DNA from 3 places in the Paenibacillus sp. JCM 18996 genome. Region 1 is predicted to be linked to each of the others. Evidence: riboswitches for the same ligand, from Rfam matches in the RefSeq annotation. Region 1 holds a riboswitch; each other region holds the start of a gene.

What was found. A riboswitch is a leader RNA that binds a small molecule or an ion and turns the genes downstream of it on or off. The one in region 1 is predicted to bind thiamine pyrophosphate.
Region 2: linked by a shared signal. The riboswitch ahead of ACZ5N7_RS19215 (ABC transporter substrate-binding protein) and the one ahead of ACZ5N7_RS06820 (thiamine phosphate synthase) in region 1 are both predicted to bind thiamine pyrophosphate.
Region 3: linked by a shared signal. The riboswitch ahead of thiC (phosphomethylpyrimidine synthase ThiC) and the one ahead of ACZ5N7_RS06820 (thiamine phosphate synthase) in region 1 are both predicted to bind thiamine pyrophosphate.

What each region holds. Positions count from the first base shown of each region.
Region 1 covers NZ_AP043884.1:1,385,128-1,395,027, forward strand. The annotation lists gene ACZ5N7_RS06805 (thiazole synthase) at 1-206, opposite strand, end outside; gene thiS (sulfur carrier protein ThiS) at 209-415, opposite strand; gene thiO (glycine oxidase ThiO) at 419-1,558, opposite strand; gene ACZ5N7_RS06820 (thiamine phosphate synthase) at 1,564-2,175, opposite strand; TPP riboswitch at 2,321-2,420, opposite strand; gene glgA (glycogen synthase GlgA) at 2,579-4,210, opposite strand; gene glgD (glucose-1-phosphate adenylyltransferase subunit GlgD) at 4,336-5,445, opposite strand; gene ACZ5N7_RS06835 (glucose-1-phosphate adenylyltransferase) at 5,453-6,607, opposite strand; gene glgB (1,4-alpha-glucan branching protein GlgB) at 6,761-8,692, opposite strand; gene ACZ5N7_RS06845 (class I SAM-dependent methyltransferase) at 8,883-9,746, shown strand; gene ACZ5N7_RS06850 (RluA family pseudouridine synthase) at 9,750-9,900, shown strand, end outside.
Region 2 covers NZ_AP043884.1:3,877,632-3,887,531, forward strand. The annotation lists gene ACZ5N7_RS19205 (S-layer homology domain-containing protein) at 1-1,403, shown strand, start outside; gene ACZ5N7_RS19210 (S-layer homology domain-containing protein) at 1,455-5,000, shown strand; TPP riboswitch at 5,206-5,316, shown strand; gene ACZ5N7_RS19215 (ABC transporter substrate-binding protein) at 5,379-6,419, shown strand; gene ACZ5N7_RS19220 (thiamine-binding protein) at 6,443-6,736, shown strand; gene ACZ5N7_RS19225 (ABC transporter permease) at 6,733-7,497, shown strand; gene ACZ5N7_RS19230 (ABC transporter ATP-binding protein) at 7,511-8,302, shown strand; gene ACZ5N7_RS19235 (TatD family hydrolase) at 8,299-9,087, shown strand; gene ACZ5N7_RS19240 (LysR family transcriptional regulator) at 9,194-9,900, opposite strand, start outside.
Region 3 covers NZ_AP043884.1:3,892,274-3,902,173, forward strand. The annotation lists gene ACZ5N7_RS19270 (hypothetical protein) at 36-176, opposite strand; gene ACZ5N7_RS19275 (cation diffusion facilitator family transporter) at 487-1,482, opposite strand; gene ACZ5N7_RS19280 (autorepressor SdpR family transcription factor) at 1,682-1,963, shown strand; gene ACZ5N7_RS19285 (SdpI family protein) at 1,960-2,601, shown strand; gene ACZ5N7_RS19290 (histidinol-phosphatase) at 2,807-3,613, opposite strand; gene ACZ5N7_RS19295 (LysR family transcriptional regulator) at 3,684-4,586, opposite strand; gene ACZ5N7_RS19300 (MDR family MFS transporter) at 4,863-6,401, shown strand; gene ACZ5N7_RS19305 (hypothetical protein) at 6,656-6,883, shown strand; TPP riboswitch at 7,125-7,234, shown strand; gene thiC (phosphomethylpyrimidine synthase ThiC) at 7,440-9,221, shown strand; gene ACZ5N7_RS19315 (TIGR01457 family HAD-type hydrolase) at 9,249-9,900, opposite strand, start outside.

The DNA of each region.
Region 1 (9,900 bases):
TTAGGCAGCAGCTTGAACCGGGCGAGATCCAGCATTTCCAGGAAATTCGGCTGGCCGGGCTCGAAAATATTCATCCGGCGAACGGCAAAAGTGAGGATCTGGGCCTCCGACACGTTGACCGCCACCCGCTGGACTTCGAAATCCGGAAATTTTCCTGTCCCAAGCAAAAGTCTTGATTTAAACTGATAAGGTCCGATAGTTAACATGTTTATCCGCCTCCCACAAAATGTACGATTTCGACCCGGTCTCCATTGGAAAGCAGGGCTTCGGCGTGCGCCGATTTTTCAAGAATATTCCGGTTCAATTCCACGATGACGACTTTGCGGTCCAGCTCCAGATGGGTCAAAAGCTCCCTTACCGTCGTGACCGCTTGCGGGACCTCAAGCTCGGTTCCGTTGATCGTAAGTACTTTCATTTTTTATATTCCTCCTGCCGTAAGAGAAGCGCTGTGCCGGTCGGGGCGAAAAGCGTCCAGATCCATGCCGGCCGTCCGCTTGCCCGAGATCAGGTCCGCTACAAGCTCCCCTGTAATCGGGCTTAGCAGAATCCCGTTCCGGTAGTGTCCTGCCGCCGCAAACAACCCTATGCAGCCCGGTACCTCCCCCAGATAAGGCAGCCCGTCCCGTGTCTGCGGCCTGAGTCCCGCCCATGACTTTTCCAATCTGGCCGCGGCGATCGAAGGCACGAGACGCACCGCTTTTTCCATTAAGCCCATCAGTCCTCCCACACTGACTGTCAAATCATAGGAACCTGCAACCATCGTAGCGCCTACAAGGATTCGGCCGCCGCGTTTGGGGACCAGGTAGCATCCCTTTGAAAATATCGTCGTTTCCAATAGAGGCTTCTGTGTGACGGCCGAAAAGCATTCTCCTTTGACCGGATAAAGATCCAGTGAAAGCCCGGCTTGCGTGAGCAGTCCTTTACTTCCGACCGCGCCTGCCACTACGACCCGTTCGCACAACACCGTGCCTTCTTCCGTGATTAAGCCGTTCACCCGATCCCCGTCGATAATCAACGATTTCACCTCGGTGTACTCCTTTACCGCGGCTCCCAGCGCTGCGGCTGCTTTCACATAAGCCTCCGACAGCTCAGGGGCCAACACCTGGCCGTCGCCTGGGATGTACACGGCTCCGCAGATCTGCTGCGTCAAAGCGGGCTCCACTTCCCGCGCCTGCTCGGGAGTCAGCCATTCCGCCCGCTCCCCTGCCTCGACCTGAAAAGCGATCATGCCTCGGCACTCTTCCGCCTGCTCGGAGGTTGCGGCAACCTTCAGCAGCCCTTTTTGCACCAGGCCGATGTCGATGCCGGTCAGCTCCTTCAGCTCTTCCGCGATAAGAGGAAATTTGGCTCTGCTGAGCCGGGCCAGGTCGAAGAACGGCCCTTTCTCATGCATTTCGGACTGCGCTCCCAGCATTCCACCCGCCGCGCTTGAAGCGCCGGAGCCTGTGCGGCCCTTTTCCAGCAGTAGAACCTTGAACCCCTTTTTCGCCAGATGGAATGCGACCGACCCACCAATCGCACCTCCGCCGACAACTGCCACATCGTAGTGTTCTGCCATATTCATTAACTCCCGTTGTGTAAAATTTGATAGTACGCCTGCGCCGTGTCCACAGGATCAACCGCTTCGAGGATACCGCTCATCACGGCAATGCCCGCCGCACCGGCGTCCAGCACTTCTGCGGCATTTAACGGAGTCAGTCCGCCGATGGCGATAACCGGCACCTTCACTTTCGCAATCACTTCACGGAGCGCTTCAACGCCTCTCGCTGCCATGCCCGGTTTTGACGCTGTCGGAAACACATGGCCGAATATCAGGTAATCCGCGCCCTCCTCTTCGGCCAGTACCGCCTCATCTGCGGAATGAACGGATTTGCCTGCAGCCAGGCCCGGAAATACTGCCTTCGCCTGCGCAACATCCAGGCTGTGATACGCCAGATGAACGCCGTACACATACATGGCGGCCGCGACATCGGCCCGGTCGTTGACAATAATTCTTCTCGGGTCGACACCCGCCATGAGTAATTGTTTAATGCCTTCGCACAGCTCGCGGGCCGTCCTGTGTTTCTCGCGCAGATGGAAAAAAGTTACCCAAGGATAAATCTGCGCGGCAATTGCGGCCACTTCAGCCATGGACTGCTTGCCTGTAGAAACGATGTGCAGTTCTTTTGGCCTCATAAGCACCTCCTTGAACAAAATAATCCCGGATACGCGCAGGGCTTAGGTGTGGAATCGCTGTTTTTGCGTGAGCCCGAAACTCACAAAAAAGACCACTTTTCCGATGAAAAGTGGTCGTCCCGGCTTGGTATACTCAAACCTTGAAACGGTACGCTCACCACTTCCCTACGCTGGCATAAACCAGATCAGGTTCAGAGGGTCCGGAGATGTTCCGTCTCAGCCGTATGGCACCCCTAGTGATACTTAGCATTCATATGATCGTAAATTATAGCACGAAGTTGCAGCGTTGAGAACCTTTTTTACTGACGCGCTGTAAAAAGAAACAAAGCCGGCCCGCAGGCCGGCTGTGCAAGATATGCACCCGCAGTTCAACCTTCGCAGGTATGTGCATACATCTTTGGCGTTATGGAAGGAATGGCACGCTTTCTTCAGAGGCCTTCTTTTCAGAAGCATTCTCTTGCGGCTCGTTATCCGGCGTATGTTCCGTGACGTTGTCCGTCTCGTTTTCCGGCATATTTTCCGTGACGCTGCCCGGCTCGTTTTCCGGCATATCTTCCAGGACGCCATCCGCCTCGTTTTCCGGCTCATCCAGCGCAATCCTTTCTTCGGGAACGGTAATCCTCTCGTACAGTTCAATGTACTTCTGAGCCGATTTACTCCAGGAGAAATCGCACTTCCTGATGTTGCCGTGAATGGCGGACCAGGCATCCGCATCATGGTAAAACTCCAATGCCCGGCGCACGGTATGGAGCATGTCGTGCGCGTTAAAATTGGTGAAGCTGAAGCCGTTGCCTTCCTTCGTAAATTCATTGTACGGCTGTACCGTATCCTTCAGTCCGCCGGTTTCCCGCACGATCGGCACGGAGCGGTAGCGAAGCGCGACCAGCTGGCCGATACCGCACGGCTCGAATTGGGAGGGCATCAGGAACAAGTCCGAAGCGGCGTACATTCTTCTGGCCAGTTCCTCATCGAACGTGATATGAGTTGAAACCTTGTCCGGATACCGCCAGGCCGCGTACCTGAACATCTCCTCATATCTATGCTCACCCGTCCCGAGAATCACCCATTGGGCATCCGCCTGCATGAGCTCCTCCAGCACACCGGCAATCAAATCGAGCCCTTTCTGCTCCACCAGCCTGGTTACGAGGGCGATCATCGGGATGTCCCTGCCCGCCGGGAGCCCGAACTGCTCTTGCAGCAGCACTTTGTTCATCTTCTTTTTCACCAGGGAATCCCGGTAATTGATAAAAAGCCGCGGATCCTTCATCGGATCGAACTCCTCGTAATCGATGCCGTTGACAATGCCGTGCAAACGGTCGGATTGGCTCCTCAGCAGGCTGTCCAGATTTTCCCCGAAATAAGGCGTCTGGATCTCTTCCGCATAGGTGGGACTGACCGTCGTAATCACATCGGAGTACAGCAGACCGCCTTTCAAAAAGCTCGCCCCCCCATGAAGCTCAAGCGCGTATCCGTGGAGATGTTCTTCTCCCAGCCCGGCCAGTTCCCTGAACTGGTCTTTCCCAAAGATGCCCTGGTACTTCATATTGTGGATGGTGATCATAAATTTCATATTGGCAAAATCCGGCAGGTTCCAGTAATGCGCCTTAAACAGCACCGGAATCAATCCCGCCTGCCAATCGTGACAATGAACCACGTCCGGGATGAATTTGAGGTAAGGGAGAGCTTCGATCACGCCCCTTGAGAACAGGATATATCGCTCCGCATCGTCCCCGTAACCGTACAACCCGCCTCTTTTGAAATAAAACTCATTATCGACATAATAAAACGTGACTCCCTCATGCTCCAGCTTCTGGATACCTACATACTGCCTTCTCCATCCGATATTGGTGTAGAAATTGCAGACCTGCTCCATACGCTCCTGAAAATGCAAGGGAATATCGCCGTATTTGGGCATAATGACCCGCACATCCACACCTTGTTTTTTGAGCTCCTTGGGCAGCGAGCCGATGACGTCGGCCAGTCCCCCCGTCTTGGCAAAGGGAACGGCTTCGGAAGCAGCAAACAAAACTTTCATTCTTTCCACTCCTTTATAAGCGGCAGGCTGAAAAGGGGCCGCAGCAGGTACCGGCATATCAAGCGCTTTCATGCAGCGGACGCCTTTACTCCTCCACTATTGTTTTTCTGAGTAATGACATCGAATTATATCACTTTCGTTTTCGCGGCGATAAACGGCGCTTTGGAATCTCCAGTTAGCACACGTCCTCTGGAAATGAACACATCTTTGTCCAGAATGCTGTTCTCCACGATCACGTTTTCTTCGATTTCACAGTTTTGCAGGATGATGCTGTTCTTGACATAAGCGCCTTTGCTGATTTTGACGCCGCGGAACAGGATGCTGTTCTCCACTTTGCCTTCAATGACGCATCCGTTGGCAATCAGGGCATTCTTCACCGTGGCGTTGTCCATGTATTTGGCAGGCGGTTCGTCCTTGATTTTGGTAAAAATAGGGTTGAATTGAAGAAACAGCCCGCGCCATATTTTGGGATTGAGCAGCTCCATACTGTGCTTGTAATAGTTCTGGATGGAGTTGATGATGCCCAGATACCCTTTGAACTCATAGCCATAAATATTCAGCTTGCGGACGTTCTTCATGATCGCATCTCTCACGAGATGGTCCCAGCCCCGCGCCAGGGAGGTTTCCACCAAATCCAGAAGCAGCGATTTCTTCATCAAATACATTTCCATCGAGATTTTGCTGCTCTTCAGCCTACCCAGCTGATCTTCCATCACCAGGACGCGACCGTCCTCATCGACTTCCATGCGCCTTTGCTTTCCCATCTCCAGCGAATCTTTTTCCTTATAAATCACCGTGATGTCCGCGCCGGTTTCTTCATGGTGTCTCAGCACCTCGTTATAATCGAGATTGCAGATCATATGGGAGCGCGAGATGACCACATACTCTTCCGGTCCGCGGTGAAAATAGTCCCTATGGCTGTAAAATTGGAACAAGTCCCCCCGCGACATGCCCGAAGGCTCGTCCAGCACCGCAGGCAGCAGGAACAAGCCGCCGCGCTTGCGGTCCAGATCCCACTCTTTGCCGGATCCCAGATGATCCATTAACGAACGGTATTTATGGTGTGTAAACACAGCCACATTTTCGATTCCCGAATTGACCATATTGGAGAGCGCGAAATCTATCAGCCGGTATCTACCGCCGTAAGGAACGGAAGCCACGCACCGGTAATAGGTGAGTTCTTCCAAATCATCCGGTTCATTCACAAGATTAATGACTCCCATGATACGTTTCATATAATTGTTATCCCCTTTGATTTGAAGTCGTAATCCGTTGGTTCCCGCCGATCAGCATAATCTCGCCGGATGTGTCCTCGCCGCCGACCGTGCAACCGTCCTCAACGACCGTACCTTCCCCGATGATCGCACGGTGGATGGTGACATTCTCCCCGATCCGCGCATTCGGCATAATAACGGAATCCTTGATATAGCTGCCTTCCCCCACCTGAACGCCGTAAAACAGTACGGAATGGTCCACTTCGCCGAAGACGGCGCAGCCTTCATTCACAAGGGATCTGCGGATTTGGGCCGTTGGCGCGATATACTGAGCGGGCTGATAAGGATTAAGGGAGTAAATCCGCCAGTGCTTATCGTTCAGATTCAATTCCGGCTCGTTGTCCAGCAGGTCCATATTGGCTTCCCACAAGCTGCGCACGGTACCGACATCCTTCCAGTAGCCTTCGAACGGATAAGCGTACATTTTGGCTTCTTCGCTGAGCATAAGTGGAATGAGGTCCTTGCCGAAATCCTTGGAAGATTCCGGATTCTGCTCATCTTTGCGAAGATAATGACGGAGAACCTCCCAAGTGAAAATGTATACGCCCATCGAAGCCAGATTGCTCTTCGGCTCCTTCGGCTTCTCAGCGAACTCCGTGATCGTTCCGTCAGCATCCGCGCTCATGATTCCGAACCGGCTCGCTTCGTCCCAGCCCACTTCAATGACTGCAATGGAAACGTCTGCATTTTTACGCTTGTGGTAATCGAGCATTTTGTCATAATCCATCTTGTAGATATGGTCCCCGGAAATGACAAGGACGTATTCCGGATTATACCGCTCGATAAAGCTGATGTTCTGGTAGATCGCGTTGGCCGTACCTTTATACCAGTCTCCGCCTTTTTGCTCGACGAACGGAGGGAGTACGGTCACCCCGCCGTCCTTCCGGTCCAGGTCCCATGGGCTGCCAATTCCGATATAAGTATTAAGCACGAGAGGCTGGTACTGGGTCAGCACACCGACGGTGTCTATACCCGAGTTCGTGCAGTTGCTCAATGTAAAATCGATGATCCTGTATTTGCCGCCAAAATGGACAGCCGGTTTGGCCAATTGTTTGGTTAATACGCCCAATCTTCTTCCCTCGCCGCCAGCAAGCAGCATGGCCACACATTCCTTTTTGCGCATCGGCTTCCATCCTCTCTCTGCTATACGTCTTTTTGGTACCGTTCACTTGCTCGCCGCTTTTATTGCCGTCTGCAGGCAACACATACCCTGCACCCCGTCGCTCGCCGTGAGACGAGTCCGGCTAATTTGCTCGCGGCGCACCACCGGGTGTTTTTAATTGCCGTTCTTGTTCGCGCCTTTGGCTCTAGCCTTTCTTTTGAGCTTAATGACCACCGTGGCGAGGGGAGGCACAATCATCCGGAGCATATAAGGCTGCCCGTGCCATTCCTCCTCTTCGGTCTTGAGAGGCAGCCCGTTGTACTGGTTCGATCCCCCGTAAGCTTCCATGTCGCTGTTGAAGATTTCTTCATAGGTGCCGGCCACGGGAACCCCGATCCGGTAGTCCGGATGGACAACTGGAGTGAAATTGCTTACGATCAGCAGCCATTCCCTCTCCTTGCTTCCTTTTCTCAGAAAGCCAACCACACTTTGGGATTGGTCGTGCGGGCTTATGAAGTCAAACCCTTCCTGCTGGTGGTCCAGCTCCCAAAGAGCGGGCTCGGACAGGTACAAGCGGTTCAAGTCGCGGACATACTCGAACATCCGGCGGTGCATATCATAATCGAACAGCACCCAGTCCAGCTGCTCAAGATCCTTCCACTCGCTGAACTGCCCGAATTCTCCCCCCATGAAAAGAAGCTTCTTGCCGGGGTGGGCGAACATATACCCATAGAAAGCCCTGAGACAGGCAAACTTCTGCCAATAATCGCCCGGCATTTTGTCCAGCAGCGACTTCTTGCCGTGAACCACCTCGTCATGTGACAATGGCAGCACATAATTCTCGGAGAAGGCGTACATGAAGGAGAACGTAACGAGCCGGTGATTGAAGCTGCGGAATAAAGGATCCATCTCCATATATTTCAGCATATCGTTCATCCAGCCCATGTTCCATTTATAGTTGAACCCGAGACCGCCTTCGTCCACGGGGTGGGTCACTTTAGGCCAATCGGTGGAATCCTCCGCCATCATCAATGCCTGCGGGAAGTATTGGAACACGGCGGTATTCAGTTTCTTGATAAACTCCACCGCTTCCAGATTTTGTTCTCCGCCGTATTTGTTGTACAGCTTCTGTTCGTAATCAGCTCTGCCAAAGTTAAGCAGCAGCATGCTCGCCACGGCGTCTACGCGAAGCCCGTCAATATGGAACTTGTCCATCCAGAACACCGCGTTCGATATGAGAAAAGAGACCACTTCCGGCTTTCCGAAGTCAAAAGTAAGCGTTCCCCATTGATGCTTCTCCGCTTTGGCCGGGTCCTCATATTCGTATACCGGGAGTCCGTCAAACTGCCTCAGGCCATGATCGTCTTTACAGAAATGGCCGGGGACCCAGTCCATGATGACGCCGATTCCTTTCCGGTGGCAGCAGTCCACAAAGTACATGAAATCCTTCGGCTCTCCGAACCGGCTCGTGACGGAAAAATATCCCGTCGCCTGGTAACCCCATGAACGGTCGTACGGATGCTCCATCAGCGGCAGCAGCTCGATATGGGTGTAGCCGAGGTCCGCCACGTAGTCCACCAACTCCTCTGCGAGCTCCCTATATGTATAGTAACCGTCGTTCTCTTTCTTTTTCCACGTACCCATATGTACTTCATAAATATTCATGGGCGCGTTGTAGGACGGCTTTTTCTTTTTGCCGTTCTGCCACGCCCTGTCGCTCCATTCATAGCCTTCCAGGTCGTACACCCGGGACGCCGTCAAGGGCTTTACTTCGGAGTAAAAGGCATACGGATCCGACTTCAGCATCAGCGTGCCGTGGGGAGTCAGAATTTCGTACTTATACCTCTCCCCTTGCGTAAGATCGGGCACGAATAAAGACCAGATCCCCGTCTCGTTGAGCTTGTCCATAAGATAGTCCGTGCCGTTCCATCCGTTGAAGTCACCTACTACCCTAACCTCCCGGGCATGCGGCGCCCAAACTGTGAACCGCACACCTTTCTTCCCCTCACATTCCATCATGTGGGCTCCTAGCATTCTATAACTGTGGTGTAAACTGCCTTCATGAAACAGGAACATATCGTGGGAACTGGGGACCAGGCTTTCCATTTTGCACCATTCCTTCTAGTAGAATCAACAACCATATCATCAAAACGATTTTTAAATATATTAACCCGATTTTTCATTTTTGAATAAGTTGGGTACAGTAAATATTGGATATTCGTGAACCGGTGTTGTAGAATGAAAATCTATGGATGCGGATGAATCGCAGATCTCAGCGAAAGAAGGTTTTTGCTCAATGTTTGTTGCAGACGATTGGAAAGATTATGAATTGATCGACACGGGAAGCGGTGAAAAGCTGGAGCGCTGGGGCCCGGTAGTTCTGCGCCGTCCCGATCCTCAAATTATATGGCCCTTGGATAAAGAGACACCGGCCTGGAAACAGGCGGATGCCCACTATCACCGCAGCGCCTCCGGAGGCGGCGAGTGGGAATATCGGACGGAGATTCCGGACAGATGGACGATTTCCTACGGCAGGCTCTCTTTTCACATCAAACCGACGGGCTTCAAGCACACGGGTCTGTTCCCCGAACAGGCTGTCAATTGGAAATGGATGATGGACAAGATCGGTTCGGCCGGGCGTCCGGTGAAGGTGCTCAATCTGTTCGCTTACACCGGCGGTGCCTCAGTTGCATGCGCTTCTGCCGGTGCGGAGGTGGTCCACGTCGACGCATCCAAAGGCGTAGTGCAGTGGGCCAAAGAGAACCTGCATCTTTCCGGGCTGGCCCATCGTCCCGTGCGTTTTATTACGGACGATGTGTTTAAATTTGTACAGAGGGAACAGCGCCGGGGAAACAAATACGACGCGATTATTATGGATCCGCCGTCTTACGGCCGGGGACCGAACGGCGAAACATGGAAGCTCGAGGACGATCTGTTCCCCTTCATACAGAGCTGCGCCTCCATCTTGTCCGACCGGCCGCTGTTCCTGCTGATCAACTCTTACACGACAGGCTTGTCTTCCACCGTGCTGTACAATATCCTGTCCTTGACCCTGCACAAAAAATTCGGCGGCCGGATTACGAGCGGAGAAATCGGACTGCCCGCCACAGCCACAAAGCTGATGCTGCCGTGCGGAATTCTCGCCCGCTGGGAGGAATAAGCCGTGTCGCGCGCTGCTCCTTCCATTCCCATCCTGTTCGAAGACAACCATGTGCTCGTTGTGGTGAAGCCTGTCAACATGCCCACCCAGGAAGACGAGTCCAAGGATCCCGATCTTCTTAGTGTGCTTAAAGACGGCATCAAGATCAGGTTCG
Region 2 (9,900 bases), 1.4 Mb from region 1:
GGTTGGTTGGAGCAGGTATTATTAACGGATATGAGGACGGAACTTTCCGGCCGACTAAAGCGATTACACGCGCCGACCTTGCCAAAATCGTTGTCTTGTCCATGAAACTTGAAGAGAATGCTGATGCGGCTTCCGGATTTACCGACATTCCGGGGGATGCATGGTACAGGGGATATGTGGGAGCATTGGTGAAAGCGGGTATTACTCAGGGCACCTCCATAACAACCTTCTCCCCTAACGATACGGTAACGAGGGAACAATTGGCCGTGTTCTTCATCCGGGCTTTCGGTCTGGAGGAAACGGCAAAAGCCGCTACGGCCCAGTCAACCATAGCGGATATGGACAAAGTGTCTGAATGGGCTCGACCCTATATATCGCTGGCCAATCGAATCGGCTTTATCAAAGGGATCGAGAATGCGGACGGTACCTTACGTTTCGCTCCGGGGGAAAAAGCGGAAAGACAAGCTTTGGCCAGACTCGCTTATGAGTTCAACTTCAATCGCCAACAATACGCGGAGTCCGCCGCGCGAATCATCAAGGAGCTAACGGATGCGGCCCATCACACACAGAGTCCCGACGGCAGTGAAGGAATTTCGCCTGCCAAGCCGGAACCGGGCCCGGCCCCCCCTACCGCAGGCGCTCAAGTTTCGTCAGGAGCGTCAGCCGGCACGGGATCCAGTTCACCGGTTTCAGGCAGTGAAGGCTCGCAAGGATCGTCGTCATCCGGCTGGGCACCCGCTGCACCGACGCCCGGTCCGGGCAAAAGCCAGGACTCCGGCATAACCGCACCGGGAGCGCTGCCGCCCGGTGAGATACAAACCGCTGTCGACGCCATCAAAGCGCTTGCCTCCGCAGAGCAGCTAACGCTGGCGGACAAGCAGGCGGTAAAGGCGGCCCGGCAGAAAGTAGAGGCGGCCAAAGCCAAGGGTGCCGTAGATGCCGATATCACCAATCTGTACCTGCTCACCGCGTGCGAACAGAAGATATCCCAGCTGGAAACGGCGCAGCCGCCAACCGTCAATACCAACATCATTCAATCGGCATACGCGAGCATCGGCGGTCAAAATATTCCGGCCCAGATTGGCGCAAACAATACCATATCCTTTAATCTCCCTAAAACATTAAAGGATACGGACCGCTTCTCCGGTTTTTCCGTACAAACCTCCGGAGATGTCGAGAGCATTTCGGTAACGATGCTGGGATTGACGAAGACTGTTTCATTTCAGGACGGTACCGCAAGCGTCACAGTAAGCCAGCTTATGGGGAGCTTGGATAAACGGGGCGACGGCGTCTCGGTGGGAACGCTGAGAGCATTAGCCGGGGGAATGCCGGTGACCCCCGCAGCATCCATTAAGCTCCGCAACGGAAGCAATAAGAGTATTACCTTGGTTTTTAATCCATAAGCAGAATATCGTTAACCATTAGTTTTACTTTAAATAGGGAGGAATGTTTCCTTGTATTCCATTTTTCATAACAAAACTCACCGCAGCAAATTTGCCCTTGTGATGATCTTTACGATGCTCTTTTCTTTATTTGCGGCAGGGAACTTGAACTTTGCGGCTGCGGCCGATTCAAAGGCATATGCCGGCGCCGGCGGCACCGATCCATTCAACGATCTGGACGGATCTTATGCCAAGCGGGAAATACAGGCGTTAGTGAACACCGGGATATTAGCCGGCTTCCAGGACGGAAGCTTTAAACCGAGAGAGGCCATGACCCGGTCTCAGCTCGCGAAGGTTTTGGTTCTTTCTTTGGGGCTGAAAGAAGACGCGGCCGCCTCCGTTCAATTCTCGGATGTTCCCGCAGATGCCTGGTATAAGGGATTTGTCGGAGCACTGCTCAAAACAGGCATTACAGACGGTACGTCGCCCACCACATTCTCACCGGAGAGCCGCGTTACAAGAGAGCAATTAGCGGTATTCTTCATACGCGCTCTGAAATTGGAAGAGACGGCGAAGATGCTGCCGGCCGACACAACTTTAGCGGATTTTGCCGAGATCTCCGAATGGGCTAAACCTTATGTTTCCCTGGCTTTTAAAATCGGCTTCCTGCAGGGTGTCGATAACGGTAAAGGAGCGGTGAGCTTTATGCCGCGGAGCTTCGCCGAAAGACAGGCTTTGGCGCGATTGGCATATGAGTTCAAATTTAATCAAAAGACGTATGCTGACAAGGCCGCGTCCTTGATTCCGGAGCCGGCCCTGACATTGGAGCAAGCGGTGAAGGCGGCGAATGAAGCCATCGCTGCGCTGCCCATCGTATCTTCTCTGGCAAAAGAAGACAAGGCCGCCGTTGAAGCGGCTCGTGCGAAGGTAGACGCCGCTCGAAAGCTGGGCGCACTGGATAAAGATTTTACAAATTTATCGAAGCTGGACGAAGCAGCGAAGAAAATCGAAGAATTACTGAAACCGCCTGTTATCTCCGGCGGAGGCGGTGTTGTGTCTGATTCCGATTCGTCCTCGCGTCCGTCGGGCAAATGCTCTATCGACGCAGGCGAGTACACGGGGAATATCACAGTCTGCAAAAATGCCAAATTATTCGGTCCTCAGAACGGAACAGCAGTTATTCATGGTACTTTAATAGTGGACCCGGGTGCCGCTGGCGATTTGTCCTTGCAAAATATTAAAGCGGACGAGGTCAAAGTTCTTTCCGGTGCCGCAAACTCCATACACTTTTTGACCAATATTACGATCACCACATTAACAGTCAATACGATACAACAAAATAATGCCGTGAGGATCGTCACTTCGCAAACGACTGTGATTGCTACTACTGTTATTCAATCGCAGGTTATTCTGAACTCTGAAGCCGGATCCTTCGGAAATGTGCAGGTAACTTCTGAAGCGAACAGCCGGCAGGTGGATTTGCAGGGTAACTTTACCGGAAGTATATCTGTGGCGGCCGCGAGCTCTACAGTAGTCATTGCCCAAGGCTCCAACGTGTCGCAGTTAAATGTGGCTGCCAGCACCACCATTGTGTCCAACGGTATTGTCAGCCAGCTTTCCGTCACTTCGGCGGCAGTGAACAGCCAGGTGAATCTGCAAGGCTCGTTCTTGACGACTGTCGTATCACTGGCGGCTGCAGGATCTACATTAAACGTGGTGGGACAGAATACGTCGGTTTCGCAAATCCAGGTCGCTGCTGCTGTAACCATCAACTCCAGCGGCACTGTGAATCAAGTGGTGACTACAGCGGGGGCCGAGAATCAACAAGTGAAATTTGTCGGCTTGTTTTCTGCCACTACCATTATCGTGGCCACGGAAGGGTCTACTATCAACGTTGCGCAGAACACGACGATTGCCACAATTAGACTTGTCAATATTACAACTGCCAGTCTTATTTCTAACGGAACCGTTACTACTGTTCAGTCCACTACGGTGGTCAGTGTAGTATTGACAGGCAGCGACACTGCCTTAAAAGACCGAGCCAAAACGGCTGCTATCAATGCCATTAACGCACTGCCTGCGACGATAACTGCCAGTGATAAAGCGGCAGTGGGCCGGGCGCGTGAATTGGTGAACGGAGCCCTAAGCCTTGGGGCGACTTTCAACGTCAACGAGTTATCGAAATTGGTCCAATCGGAGAGCAGGCTGACAGAAATGAAAAACGAAGCGGTGCAATCGGCTATTCAAGCGATCAGGTCGCTGCCCGGCATAATAACGCTCACGGACAAACCGGCAGTTATCGCAGCCCGTGCTAAAGTGAGAGATGCGCAAGCGTTGGGTGCGAAAGATGCGGATATCACCAACTTAAATGTACTGGTTTCCGCAGAGAATACGATTGCACAGCTGGAGCAAGGAAGCGGGGACGGCGCGGCCGCACCGATGGTTATCTCGGCAGCCGCGAAGATTGGCGGAAATGATGTGCAAGCGAATGTCGCTGGAAATCAAATCACATTTACCCTGTCTAGTGGCTTGAACAGTTCGGATATGGTAACAGGCTTTACAATTAACGCCAGCAGCAATGCGGACAAATTAATTGTAACGGTTATGAACGGCATCACAAGAACAATTACGTTCCGCAACGGCCAGGCCAACGCAACCGTGAGCGAATTGCTCGGTCCTTCCATTGATCCGCAAGGCAATGGGGTTGCCGTTGGAACCTTAAGAGATTTACTTGGCAAACAAAGCTTGGAAGTAAGCGGTGAATTAAGGGACATTTCCGGTAATCCCAACCGTAAGTCCATTGTACTGCTGAGGCTGGTCAAAGATTCGAATGCCCCGGCACCGGTGTTGATTAATGCATCCGCCGTGATTGCAGGTAATGATATTACGGCAATGATTCAAACAGGCAATTTCGTGACGCTCGAGATTCCGTCGACAATATCGGATTCATCAAGAATCACCGACTTTAAAATGAAATCGTCCAAAGAAGCCAAACAGCTTACATTCACTGCCGGTGGGGTAAGCAGATCCGTGTATTTTAACGACGGCAGCGTGAATCTCGCTGTAAAAGATTTGCTTGGCAAGTTGGATCCCCAACAGGACGGTATCACAGTAGGTACGCTCAAACGCGCAATGGGCGGCAAGAATTTGACCATAGCCGGAACCTTGACCGATACGTCCGGCAATCAATCCACGGTGACTTTAACGATCCTCATCACTACTGATACAGTGGCACCTATTATTAAATCCACTGCAGCAGAAATCAATAGCAGAAATGAATTCGCTTCTATTGAGAGCAGCAATCGAATCTCATTTATAGTCCTCAAATCGTGGCCAGACACAGAAATGGTGACAGGATTCACAATTAATGCATCAGACGACTCTTATCAGCTGTCGGTTACGTCAAACGGTCTTACCAGAACGGTCCCGTTCCAAAATGGAATGGCGCACATGACTGTGCGGGAGTTTCTAGGTGATCGATTTGATCCTCAAAACAACGGAATATCGGTCGGTAAGCTGAGAGAGCAGCTTGGAAGCGAGACACTCACCGTTTCCGGGATATTGAGGGATCATTCGGGGCTTCAGTCAAATGTTACAATTATCGTTAAACAAGGGTAGACACTTAACAGTTGATGCCAATGCTTTAAATGAGTAGGGAATTATCGTAAACAGGGTTATCCGAAGAGCGGACAAATCTGCTTGAGGACAGCCCTGTTTTGCGCTAAAAAAGAAAATGCGGCTGCCCAGACTGATTGCCCAGACCGCTAGTGGACATTTCCAATGCTTAGGCTTATAATAAGTCCATGTTAAACTAAGCCAAATTAAATAACGCCAGGGGAGCTGGAATTGGCCGGCTGAGATTGTATCCCTCAAGATACTGACCCTTTAACCTGATCTGGATAATGCCAGCGTAGGAATTAGTGCTATTCATGTGCATCTATGCGCTCCTTGATCAGGGGCGCTTTTTAATTTGTCCGGACTATAGGAGGATGGGGAATGAAAATCAGACAGAGAAAAGCAATGAAATGGTTGATGAGCGGGCTGCTGGTGGCGGGCCTTACAGGATGCGGGGCTGGAGCCAAGAAGGCTGAACCGGGTTCGAACGCAGCGGCTCCGCAAACGGGCTCGAAACCGTTGACCCATATGAAAGTAGTGCTCGATTGGACTCCCAATACGAATCACACCGGGCTGTATGTCGCCAAGGACCAAGGCTTTTATGAGAAGGAAGGATTGGATATAGAAATAATCCAGCCTGGCTCGGGCGGCGCCGACGCGATGGTGGCTTCAGGGGAGGCTCCTTTTGGAGTCAGCTATCAGGAAGGGGTTACGCAAGCGCGGCTGCAAGGGGTGCCGCTTGTGTCCATCGCTGCCGTGATTCAGCATAATACGTCCGGCTTTGCGTCTCCGGCAGCCAAGAACATTAAAGCTCCCAAAGATTTTGAAGGAAAAACCTATGGAGGCTTTGGTTCTCCCGTAGAGGAAGCGATGCTGCAATCGTTAATGTCCGGTGAAAAAGCCGATGTGTCCAAAGTGAAAATCGTCAATGTGGGGGAAGCCGACTTCTTCACTGCGATTAAAAAAGACATTGACTTCTCCTGGATATATTACGGTTGGACGGGCATACAGGCGGAGCTGCGCAAGGAACCGATTAATATGATCTATCTGAATAAATACGATCCGAAGCTGGATTACTACACTCCGGTGATCGTAACAAACGAGAAGATGATCAAGGAGAAGCCGGACACGGTGAAGGCTTTTATGGCGGCAACTGCCAAAGGCTATCAATATGCGATCCAGAAGCCTGAAGAGGCGGCAGGCATTCTGCTGAAGGCGAATCCGGACCTCGATAAAAATCTCGTCGTCGCCAGCCAGAAGTGGCTCAGCCCGAAATATCAGGACGACGCTCCCCGCTGGGGCGAGCAGAAGAAGTCTGTGTGGGAAAATTACGCGGCCTGGATGCAGGACCATAAACTGCTGGAAAAGAAGCTTGACGCGGACGCAGCATTTACGAATCAGTTCCTTCCGGAATCCAAATAAGCGAGATAAGGAGTGGTTATCAAATGGCCAACGCGCTGCTCAGCATTCAAATTATACCGAAAACCGTAAACAATGAAGACGTCATCCCTTATGTGGACCGGGCTATTGAGGTCATTCAGCAGTCGGGGGTAAAGCACCAGGTCAACCCGCTGGACACTACGATGGAAGGGGATCTGGACGAGCTGCTGGACATCGTAAAACGTATGAATGCCGCGATGTTAGAGATCGGCAGCCCGAGCGTCATTTCCCAGATCAAAATTCTGTACAACCCTTCCGGCGCCTCGATGGATAAGCAGACGGAGAAGTACAGGCCATGAGCAGCAAATATCGCCCGTTAAAAGCAGGCTGGCCGCCCCTTGTGGTGGTCATCCTGTTTTTGGCGATATGGCAGGCGTGCGCGGTGCTGTTCGACATTCCGGACTGGCTGCTTCCTGCACCTTCCCTGATCGTGCAGGAAGGGGCTGCCGGCTTCCCGAGAATTTGGACACATACGTTGTCCACGATTCGACTTACTCTGCTTGGATTTGCAGTCGGTTCCTCCGTCGGGCTGCTGCTCTCCTTTGTGCTGCACTTGTTTCCTCTTGTCAAAAGGGGTTTTTACCCGCTGCTCATCCTTTCGCAAAATATTCCCACCATTACACTCGCTCCGCTGCTCATGATCTGGTTCGGGTTTGGACTGCTTCCCAAGCTGATCGTCATTACATTGGTGTGCTTTTTCCCTGTTGCGGTCGCGGCCTTGGGAGGGCTCACGCAGACCGATTCGGCCATGATGAATTATATGAAAATGATTGGGGCCACGAAAAAGCAGATTTTTTTCAAGCTGGAGCTGCCTGGCGCCCTTCCTTCTGTCTTCTCCGGGCTGAAAATCGCAGCGGCTTACAGCGTCATGGGCGCCGTCATCGCCGAGTGGCTTGGATCGGACAAAGGGATCGGAGTATACATGCTGCTGCAGAAAGCCTCGTTCCGGACGGACCGCATGTTTGTGGCGATTTTCATCATCGTGCTGCTCAGCTTGGGCTTATTCGGCTTGATCGCCTGGGTGGAAGGCCGTGTAATCCGCTGGAAGCCGGGCAAATAGACAGGAGGACGCCATGGAGGCCAAGGATCAACTTAAGCTAACCGGAATTTCCAAAACCTTCCCCGGCCAAGGAGAGCCGGCGCCTGTGCTTGAAGAGATTTCGCTCACGGTGGGAAAAGGGGAGTTCGTCACCCTGATCGGCCCGTCGGGCAGCGGGAAAAGTACGCTTTTTCATATTATCGGGGGGCTGGAGCGGCCTACCTCGGGGCACGTGTTTCTCGGCGGGAAGGAAATCACCGGGGCAAAAGGCTACATCAGCTACATGCCGCAAAATCACGCTTTGCTTCCGTGGCGAACGATAGAGGGCAATGTCATTATGGCGCAGGAAGTAGCGGGAGTGCCTAAAGCCGAAGCCCTCAGGAAAGCAAGGGAGTGGCTGCCGAAGGTCGGTCTGGAGGGGTACGAGCGAGCATACCCTTCTGTACTGTCCGGCGGGATGCAGCAGCGGGCGTCGTTCCTCAGGGCGCTGCTCAGCCCGCAGGAGCTGATGTGCCTCGACGAGCCATTCGGCTCGCTGGACGCGCTGACGCGGCAGGAGATGCAGGACTGGCTGCTGCGGATGTGGGAGGCGAATCAGCGCTCAGTCCTGTTCGTTACCCATAGCATCGATGAAGCGCTGTTTTTGTCGGACAGGATCTACCTGTTATCAGGCAAGCCGACGGTAGTGCTGAAGGAGATAAACGTTCCTTTTTCGCGGCCAAGAGAAGAAGGAGTCGTACATAGTGTGGATTTCATCCGCTTGAAGGAAGAAATTTACGGGCTTATGAAGAAGGAGCAGGAACGTTCGAGGAGAGGGAAACAATGACCGGAATCGATTCTCACATTCATTTGGATAAGTATGCGCCTGAAGAACAAGCGCACATACTGCAGGAGCTGCCTGATATCGGGATTGAGCAGCTTATTGCGGTTTCCATGGACCTCGCTTCCTGCCGAGACAATCTCACACTGCATCGTCAGCATCCGGGCAGAGTGAAGCCGGCGTTCGGCTTTCATCCGGAACAGCCGCTGCCGTCAGATGCGGAGATGGACGCACTGTTTCATTGGATGTCGGAGCACAGACGCGAGATGACAGCGGTCGGGGAAGTAGGTTTGCCATACTACATCCGCAAGGAAGCGGAACGCGAAGGCAGAAGCTTTGAACTTGCGTTTTACATCGGTCTGCTGGACAGATTCGCGGAATTTGCCGCTGCTGAGCGGACGCCAATGGTGCTGCACGCGGTATATGAAGATGCGGATACAGCGTGTGATCTGCTCGAGAAGCATGGGGTGACGAAAGCCCATTTTCACTGGTTCAAAGGAAGCGCCTCCACCATCGACCGCATGAAGCGCAGCGGTTATTTCATCTCTTTCACGCCGGATATTTGGTATGAAGAGGAAATCCGGAATCTCGCTGCGGCCTACCCGCTTGAGCTGATGATGGCTGAGACGGACGGGCCTTGGCCGTTCGAAGGGCGTTTCCAAGGCGAAAGGACGCATCCCCGCATGATCGGCGAGGTCATACGCAAGATTGCCGAAATCAAGGGGATACCCTTCGAAGAAGCTCGGGACACGATCTACCAAAATACCTGCAGGTTCTATAATATCCGCTAAAGCGGAAAAGAGGCCCTGTGGAAAACCCGGTTATTGGAGCGGCCAAGGCTGATTTTCACGCTTCTGAACCGGGCGAAGAAGATGAGAACGTCCTAAACAATTACGGTTACCTGGCGGTGCTGAAATGCCGCCTTGCTTTGTCCACAAACTGGCGCGCCGCTTCGTTCAGGGCCGTTGTTTCGTTAAAGATGAGCGAGGTCGTCCGCTTGGCGGATTCCAGCTCCGGTATGCTGCGCACGACCAGACGGTTCTCTTCCAGCATATCCTGCCGGACATACGATTTGGGCAGCAGAGTGGCTGCCTGGCAGGTCGAAACGAGACGGATAATCGCTTCGAACGAATCGATCTCCATTTTGACGTCGGGAAAAATGGCTGTGCGCATGAACAGCTCGTCTGTCAGCACGCGGTACCAAGTGCCTTTGGAGAAAAGGATCATGGACAGCTCATGCAGATCGCTCATTTCTATCGCTTTTTTTTGCGCATGGGGGTGGCCTTCCGGGAGCACCAGGCAGAGATGGTCGTCAAATAAAGGCATGCAGACCAGGCCGGGATGGTCGATAGTGGAGGCGAGCAGGCCGACATCCACCTTTTTCTCTTTTACCATTGAGACGACTTCATGCGTTTTGCCGGTCAACACTTTAATGTCCGTATGAGGGGTCTCCGATGTGTAAACCGTTACAAGGTCGGGAAGAGTAGATTGCAGAGTGGTCAGCGAAGCGCCCAGGATGAAGGACCGGTTCGTTTTGGCCAGTTTATATTCATTGATGGATTGGAGAAAATTGCGCTGCATCCGGCGCGACTCTACGGCGAATT
Region 3 (9,900 bases), 1.4 Mb from region 1:
TCGGCTAGCTGATCGATTTTGGCATTACTGGCTGCCTACATCTCGAAGAGCTGATCGATTTTGGCATTGCTGGCCGTCTGCATCTCGTACAGTTCCTCAAGTTTCGCATTATTTGTTGCTTGCATTTTTATAAGGCTGGTTATCATCTCTTCTATGCGATGCAATGAATCGGACATTTTGACAGCCTCCAGAAGACAGGATAGGCACATTATATCAAATTTGGTGCGGCATGGCACGGCAGCCACTTCAACCCTGAACACCCCACAGACTAACAGGAAAAGCTCCTGCTAATCTTGCCCGGATGCGCTCTTGTGGATCCTTTTGCGGGAATAGCTCCAGTTAATTTTGCAGAAAATGCTTTTTGTGTAGTCAACGTGCCGATTTACATGGACAAATTCCCGTTAAATCAGATATGTAAATGTAAAAAAAGTAGATTAGATGGAGCTTTTCCTGCAACTTGATGCGAAACCGTACGCTCTGCGTACTTTAGTTCGATTTAGCAAAGCGTGTTGTTCCCACCAAGTCCTTTTCCTCAACTTCCTGCTGTTTCTCCTCTTCCTGCTTGCGCAAAAACTCCCTTCCGTACTCCCCGTGCGGATGAATGTTTGCGTGCTCCATCTGGATGGTGGAATGCCCGATACCGTATTTTTGCGTCAGCACTTCGTTGATTGCCAGGATAATGCAGAACGGCTGGATTTTTTCATCGACAAATACGTGCGCGGTCAAGGAATAGTGATCGGACGAAACAGCCCATAGATGCATCTCGTGCACGTCCTCCACACCCTCGACTTCTCCTATAGCTGCGCGGATTTCATCAAGGTTAAAATGGGCGGGAACGGACTCCATCAGAATCAGATAGGATTCTTTAAGGATTTTGATGCCCCCGGTGAAAATGATGCCTCCAATTACGATCGAGACAAGAGGATCGAAGAACTGCAAACCTGTAAAATAAATAACGATCGCCGACACGATAACTCCGACAGAGCTGAGCAGATCGCCGAAAAAGTGCCACAGCGCGCTCTGCACATTGAGATTCTCTTCTTCTTTCATAGAACGGCTCAGCACTATAGTAAGCACCAGATTGACGACAAAGCCGATGGAGGAGATCGTCAGCATCAGGCCCAGTTCAATCGGCTGGGGCGAAATAAAGCGCAAGATTCCTTCAATGAAAATACCTATGGCGATAATCGCCAGCGCCAGCCCGTTGAGGAAGGAAGCGACAATTTCAAACCGGAGGTACCCGAATGTGTACCGGGCATTGGGAGGCCATGAAGCCATATAGATGGCGAACATGCTCAGTCCTAAAGCGATGACATCGGATATCATGTGGGCGGAATCGGACAGCAGAGCCAAAGAATTCGAAAGCAAGCCGCCGACAATTTCCACTATAGTGAAGAATAGAGTAATAAGAAGTGTGGTCCACAACGTTTTCTTGGACCTGCTTTGTTCCTTTACATGAGATAGGTGGTGGTAATCGTACATATGCAGCCTGCTCTCCGTTAATTTTGAAAAGGATTATGCCCTGAATTATACGATACCTCGCAGCCTCCCTGCAAATGAGTGATAATTATTTTTTTGTCTCGAACCGTTGACGGATGCAAAAATATATGGTTAAATTTATACAATTAGAAATTTAACTAAATATAAAACTTGATCTCGTTTGCAAGAGAAGGAGGGGGCCATGTCCTTACAGCTCGTGTTTAAAGCATTGTCGGACCCGACGCGAAGAAAAATACTCGATCTGCTCAAGGAACGGGATTTGACTGCTGGGGAAATCGCGGATCATTTTCAAATGACGAAGCCCAGCATCTCCAATCACTTGAATTTGCTCAAGCAGGCGGAGCTGGTATGGGACGAAAGGAAGGGGCAGCACATTATGTATTCTTTGAATACGACGATTTTTCAGGATGTGATGAAGTGGGCTATGCAGTATTATCAAACAGAAGGGAAGGAAACGAAATGAGAAAATACGGAATACCTCTGATTCTGCTTTTGGCGGCGGCAGTGATTTCCTTGTGGAGCTACCCGAAGCTTCCTGATAATGTAGCCACCCACTGGGGAATGAATATGCAGCCCAACGGCTATTCACCGCGCTGGCAGGCGGTTCTGATTATGCCGGTGACGATGATCGCGATCTATCTGGTTTTTGTACTGATCCCTGTGCTCGATCCCAAGAAAGGCAATTACGCCAGATTCAAGTCCGGGCTGGACACGGTGATGAACGGGACGCTGTTGCTGCTGTTAATCGGCCATACCACCATCATCGCTTACGGATTGGGCTATCCAGTGGACGTGTCCACCATCATGGCAGTTACGGTGGGCTTGCTGTTTGTGCTCATAGGCAATGTCATGCCCCGTTTCCAGGCGAACTATTTCGTCGGTGTCCGCACTCCGTGGACTCTGGCGAACGAAGAAGTATGGAGAAAGACCCATCATCTTGGCGGCTGGAGCTTTGTGCTCGGCGGGCTTGCCGTTATCTGCACCGCGTTCCTCGGCGCCGCCGTCCAGTTTACGGCGATTGTTTCCGTAGCCCTGTTGACAGCAATCATAACCCTGGCAGGATCAAACTATTATTATAAACGGGAAACACGCGGGAATTAGGATTCGTGAACCGTTTCCATTTTTGTTACACAAATGAAATGTTTCTGTTATGGTTCCATAATATTGATCGGGTACTATAATAACCAAGACCCCCTTTTTAATATATAAACCTTGCAGGACCTGCCCGTTGCAGGTCCACTTTTTTTGCCCCGGAAACAAAAAAACCGCCCTAAGGCGGTCTCCTGACGATGTGCAGCGTCAATGTCTACAAATCCACAAAAATTCTTTCCTTCTGTTTAAAATAAACCCATTGCTTGAAGCCCAGCTCTTTCAGCTTGCTTCGCACTTCTTCGAATTCGTCGCCGACGCGGCTTGGCTTGTGGGAATCCGAACCGAACGTCACCTGCACTCCATAATGCCTCGCCTGCTCAAGCATGATATGGGAAGGATACCAGCCGCCAACGGTTTTTGTTTTGCCGGAGGTATTGATTTCAATTGCGATGTCGCAGTCGGCAATGACTTTCAGAGTCTTCTCCACGATATCGGTTTGAATATCCGAAAACTCGGGATAGAAGCCCTTCATCGCGTCGATATGGCCTAGAATCTGGAACATGCCGCTGTGCGCGGATTGCTGGATGAGATCGTAATAAATCTCTTTCTGCCGGACCTTCTGCTCCTCGTTCAATCCGTTCCAGCGCTTCTTGTTGAAAATGCTTACTCCGTCCGTCTGATGGACCGAGCCGATGATATAATCGAAAGGATAACGCTCATAGATGTCTTTGTACGCCTGGATGTGCTCCGGGAAAAAATCGGACTCCACACCAAGCAGCACGTCGATTGTTCCTTCGTACTTTTTTTTCAGGCGGAGCACTTCGTCGATATAGTTCGGAAAGTCGCTCTTGGCCATGGCGATTAGCGGATGCAGCTGATCCTCGTCGCTTGCGAAATAAGGCGAATGGTCGGAAATTCCGATCGCCTTGAGGCCCGCTTCAATGCCTGCGCGAACATAATCCTCGATGTCGCCTTCGGCGTGGCCGCATCTTCTGTGGTGGGTATGCAGATCAAATTTCATGGGAACCTCCTCTCCTGGGCAGCAATGGATAATAAAACTATTTTAACCGAAAACGTCTGATTGAACCACCTTATTCCGAACCGAGGAACTGGTATTCCTGCATGCCCATCAGATCGTTCAGGAACTGCTGCATGGCGGAGTTGAGATAACGTCCGGATTTGTAAATGACGCCTACCGGGTGGGAGGTCTCGAGATCGGCGACCTGGATCATCTTCAAGGACCCGAGGCGAAGCTCGACCGAAATGGAAAGCTTGGAGATCACGGCCGCGCCCAGATTGAGCTCCACCATGCGCTTAACTTCTTCCGAGGAAGAGAGCTCCATCACGATCTTGGGCACGATTCCATGCTTTTGCAGCACATTATCGATAAATCTTCTTCCTGCCGTTTCGGGGGAAAGCATGATCAGAGGTATATTCCGCAGCATTTCCACGGCAATCCTGTCGTACTTGGCTAAAGGATGCTCAGGAGACACAACAAGCTCGAAGGTGTCGTAATACAGGGCTGCCGTCTGCAGGGAAGAGCTCTTGTCGAACAAGTAGGTAATGCCAAGGTCGATCGTGCCGTTCTCCACGGCGTACATAATTTCCGATGTCGTCATGGAATGGATGCTCGTCTTGATCATAGGATATTGGTTCTGGAAATAAGACAGCACCCGCGGAAGAATCTGCATCGCAATCGAGGTGGTCGTCCCCAGATGGATATGCCCCTGAGGGGCCTGGTTCAGGTCGGCCAGCCGCTGCTTCAAATCTTCCACCGTCTGTAAAATAATCTGGGCGTGGGTCAGAAACAGCTTGCCGCTTTCCGTCAAGGTAACCGGTTGGTTGCGGTCGATCAGCACTGTCTGGAATTCGTCCTCAAGGCTCTTCATTTGGGCCGATACTGCGGGCTGCGTCAGATTGAGCAGCTCTCCCGCTTTGCGGAAGCTCATCGTTTTGGATATCGTCAGCAGTGTTTCCAATTGGCTAATGTTCAAAGTCGACCCTCCAGAATAGATAATTTCTATATAAAGTCATGGTACATATAAAATTTATTTTTCAATAAAACTATTATATGATACGCTGTCACGGCCTTGCAATAGCCGGGAATAACGGAGGAGGCCGGATATCGCAGACAAAGCCGGACGCAGTAAGGCGAAAGCTGCAAGATGAAAATTTTGTAAAATACACGGGCGGATATTGTGTACAGTTCAAGTTTAAATATAGAATAATGAAATGCACTTTAATTTGAAATATGAAATGAGGGGACTAGTTTGAGCGCCACTTCAAATGTTAGATTAACGGTCATCGGATTGGCCATGGGTTTGCTTCTGGCTGCGCTGGACCAAACGATCGTATCGACGGCGATGCCTACGATTATCTCCAAGCTGGGAGGGCTCGATTATTTTGTGTGGGTGTATTCCTCCTACCTGATCGCGAACGTCGTTTCCATGCCGATCTTCGGAAGGCTGTCCGATATGTACGGCAGGAAGCTGTTCTTTTTGCTCGGCATTACCGTATTTATGGCCGGTTCCGCGCTGTGCGGCACATCGGGCAACATGACGCAGCTGATAGTTTACCGCGCGATCCAGGGGATCGGCGGCGGCGCATTGATGCCGATTACGTTTGCGATTATTTTCGATCTCTTCCCGCCCGAGAAGCGCGGCAAGATGCAGGGACTGTTCGGCGCGGTATTCGGCCTTTCCAGCGTATTCGGACCGATTGCAGGCGCGTATTTCACCGACCATTGGACCTGGAATTGGATTTTCTATATCAATCTTCCGCTGGGCGTCGTCTCCTTCTTCCTGATCGCCATGGCCTACAAGGAAGGTGTGGAAAGAAGAAAACAGAAGATCGACTGGTTTGGAACGGTAACAATGATGGGGGCGGTGCTGCTGCTGATGTTCGCCCTGGAGTTCGGCGGCAAAACCGTCGGCGGGGTAAACTTCGAATGGAGTTCGGTCAGCGAGCTGTCTCTTTTCGCGGGTAGCATCGTTTTTCTGGCTCTTTTCCTGTGGATCGAAACCAAGGTGGAGTCGCCGATCATTCCGCTCGGCTTGTTTAAAAACCGGCTCTTCACTTCCTCGATGGGTGCGAGCTTCTTTTACGGCGTGCTGCTGCTCGCCGCGGCTTCTTACATACCGCTGTTTATCCAAGGGGTGTATGAAGGCTCGGCGACCAATGCGGGCATCGTGATGACTCCTATGATGCTTGGCGTCGTGGTAAGCTCCACTTTAGGCGGGCGGTTTATCGGAAAAACCTCCTACCGCAATATTATGCTGGTTTCCGCCGTTCTTGTCCTGCTCTCGAGCCTGCTGCTGTCCGGCATCTCCGTAAACACTTCCCGTACGCTGGTCACGTTTTATATGGTGCTTATGGGTCTGGGCGTCGGCGCTTCTTTTCCTGTCATCTCGGTTTCCGCCCTGCATAAAATCGAATTCCGCGAGAGGGGTATCGTCACTTCGTTGGTCAGCTTTTTCCGGACGATCGGCTCAGCTGTAGGAATTATTATTCTCGGCACGGTCCAAAGCTCGTATCTGAAATCGAAGCTGTCGAAGCTCGCCCCGAATCCGCGGTTCGAGAATCTTAATGCGAATGCTTTACTGCAGCCTGAAGTAAGAAAAATGATACCGAAGGAAATCCTGGATCAAATTACGGCGGCTTTGGCGGACTCCATCGCCCATGTGTTTGTATGGTCTCTCGTTATGGCTGTGGCTGCGCTGCTGTTTATCCTGTTTATGGGAAAAGCCAAGGAACAGCTGCCGGCCAAGGCTGCCGAAAGGAAGACTGTCGGCGCGAAGCAGGGAGTTTAGCTTTTTTGAACGTCCGGTTTTGGGCGAGCTTTTCTGTGTAAAGATGCCTCTATTTTGGGCAAACAGTCTTTTTACCCATTGAGGCCTTCGAGCAGTTCGGCGATTTTCATCGTTAGCAATTGGCCTTGAGGTTTCGTTACAGGTTTGCAAAAGCCCGCTTAAGAGACGTATTCTCGAAGGTTTTTTGGGCGCAACAATAAATGAGTTAGGCATATGCTGAAGAGAATTCTAGATATTGAAAGGAGGAAAAGGCTTTGGCCTATCCTTATTATTCATATCCAACGTATTCTCTTCCGCACAATTTAAAGTATGAAACTTTAACAGTGGTTGAGCCTTGGGTTAGACACGGTTTACAAGAAGCCTATGCTATATCGACTGAACATGCTTTAAGAGAAGCAACTGCAATCACCTATTTAGTGGGAAAAGGTTATAATCCCGCAGTAGCTCATCAAATCGTGGAGTCCTGGTGGCATGCTCAGTAAAAAAGAGCGCCCAAGCAATTCCAAGCACCCTGAAGGGTGCTTTTTCATTTGTGCAAAACCTGGCATAAACATCGGAGCCGAGTGATCATGGATTCTTGTCCAGGTGCCGCAATATTTGAGAGAAGCCAGATTGTTGAAAATTAGAATGACCGGTCTTTGCTGGCAGCAGCTGTTTTTTCTGAACGAAAACAGGTTGTCAATTCCAAAAATATACTGTATTGTATTAATCAACGACAACAACATATCGCGCACCGGGTGCTTGATGAAGTCAGGCTGAGATAATGACCTTATGTCATTGACCGGAAATCTGATCTGGGTAATGCCAGCGTAGAGAATAGCATGTGACATCAAACCGTCCGGTTATTCGTGGCGGTTTTTTTTGCTCCTCTGGCACCCCTTTGTTGTCCCGTTAACCAAATAGGCAACGCCAGCGGAGGAAAGCCTCAGCCTTTGTGTACACAAAGACCGCTTCTTTTCCGCCCGCGGTCTTTTTTAGCTGCGTGCGCAGAGGAATCTCCGCTTGTACCAATTCATTTATACCGAGGAGGAAATGAAAATGGCAAGCGAAATCAAATCAAATGAAAGCATCTCAGAGCCGACGGCTTTTCCGGGCAGCAAGAAGGTCTATGTCCAAGGTTCGCGCTCTGACATTCAAGTTCCCATGCGTGAAATCGCCCTGTCTTCGACAACCGGTGCGAGCGGCGAGCAAGCCAACCCGCCTGTAAGGGTCTATGACAGCAGCGGTCCTTACACGGATACGGGTGTTCAAACGGATATCCGCGCAGGCCTGCCTGCGAACCGTCGGGCATGGATCCTGGAACGCGGCGATGTGGAAGAAATTACAGGTAGAACGGTCAAGCCCGAGGACAACGGATATGTGAACGAGGCCTCGGTAAATCAGGTGGAAATCTTTCCCGGTCCGAACCGCCGGACATTGCAGGCCAAAAGCGGAGCCAATGTCACGCAAATGCACTATGCGAGAAAAGGGATCGTTACCCCGGAGATGGAATATATCGCGATTCGGGAAAATGTGTCCCCTGACTTCGTGCGCAGCGAGGTTGCGTCGGGACGTGCGATTATTCCGTCAAATATCAACCATCCGGAAAGCGAGCCTATGATCATCGGCCGGAATTTCCTGGTCAAAATCAACGCCAATATCGGTAATTCCGCCGTTGCTTCCTCTATTGACGAAGAGGTCGAAAAAATGCGGTGGGCTGCCCGTTGGGGTGCGGATACCATTATGGACTTGTCCACGGGAAAAAATATACACACAACGCGCGAATGGATTATCCGCAACTCCCCGGTGCCTATCGGAACCGTACCGCTTTATCAGGCATTGGAAAAGGTTGGCGGCAAAGCCGAAGAGCTGAGCTGGGAAATTTACCGCGATACGCTGATAGAACAAGCCGAGCAGGGAGTGGATTATTTTACGATCCATGCCGGAGTTCTTCTGCGCTATGTGCCTTTGACGGCCAAGAGGGTGACGGGCATCGTCTCTCGCGGCGGTTCCATCATGGCGGCATGGTGTCTTGCCCACCATCAGGAAAACTTCCTTTACACTCATTTTGAAGAAATTTGTGAAATTATGAAATCGTATGATGTGGCTTTTTCGCTTGGGGATGGGCTGCGTCCCGGATCGATAGCGGATGCCAACGACGAGGCACAATTCGCGGAGCTGGATACATTGGGTGAATTGACCCAAATCGCCTGGAAGCATGATGTGCAGGTGATGATCGAGGGCCCGGGACATGTGCCCATGCATTTGATCAAAGAGAATGTGGACCGGCAGCTTGAAGTTTGCCAAGAGGCGCCGTTCTATACGCTCGGACCCCTTACGACGGATATCGCGCCCGGCTACGACCATATTACTTCGGCGATCGGCGCGGCCATGATCGGATGGTTCGGAACCGCCATGCTGTGCTACGTCACTCCTAAAGAGCACCTTGGCCTGCCGAACAAGAATGATGTCCGTGAGGGAGTTATTGCCTATAAAATCGCGGCTCACGCGGCCGATCTTGCCAAAGGCCATCCTGGAGCCCAGGAGAGGGACAACGCTCTGTCCAAAGCGCGGTTTGAATTCCGCTGGAGAGACCAGTTTAACCTGTCTTTGGACCCGGAAAGAGCGATCGAATACCATGACGAGACGCTGCCGGCGGAAGGAGCCAAAACGGCTCATTTCTGCTCGATGTGCGGACCGAAATTTTGCAGTATGAGAATCACTCAGGACATCCGGGAGTATGCGAAGCAGCAAGGGCTGCAAGATCAGGAGGCTATCGAAAAAGGGATGGAGCAAAAGGCGGCCGAGTTCAAGGATGCGGGCAGTGTGATTTATAAGTAAAAAAAAGATTTCCGAATGTTCCGCACCTCATATTTGCGTGAGCCTCAAAAATTCAGCCAGATCTTTGCAGACCGCATCCGGCTGAATGCCGGACTCGGCAATGTGAAGTTCCACATTGTCCGCCGTGGCCAGGCCCGTGAGCACAAGGGCCGTCCTGCACCCGGCGGCTTGCCCGCCCCCGATGTCGGTGCGGATGTTATCGCCGATCACCCACACGTCCTGCGGGGGCAAGCCGCCCAGCTTTTCCAGCGCGTAGTTCATGATGATCGGCGACGGTTTTCCGATCACTACCGGCTCGGCCGCGCTGGCGGTCTGTATGGCGGCTCCCAGCGAGCCGGCGCCGGGGTTCAGCAGACCATCTGAAGGCAGCAGATGGTCCGGGTTGGTCATGACGAAGCGGGCGCCGTCAAGAATGGCCCTTACGGCAGCGGCCAGCTTGCCGTAATTGAACTCGCGGTCGATGCCCTGCACGACATAGTCGGGCCCCTCATCCGTCAAGGTGAAGCCGGCGGCGCGAAGGGCATCCAGCAAGCCGGTCTCGCCGATGGCGTAGACCCGGCCATTCTTCCGGCGCTCGCTCAAATACTGAGCGGCGGCTTGGGCGGACGTGAAGATTTCCTCTTCACCCGCGGCAATTCCCGTCTCCCGCAGATGATCGGCGACTTGTGCCGGAGTTTTG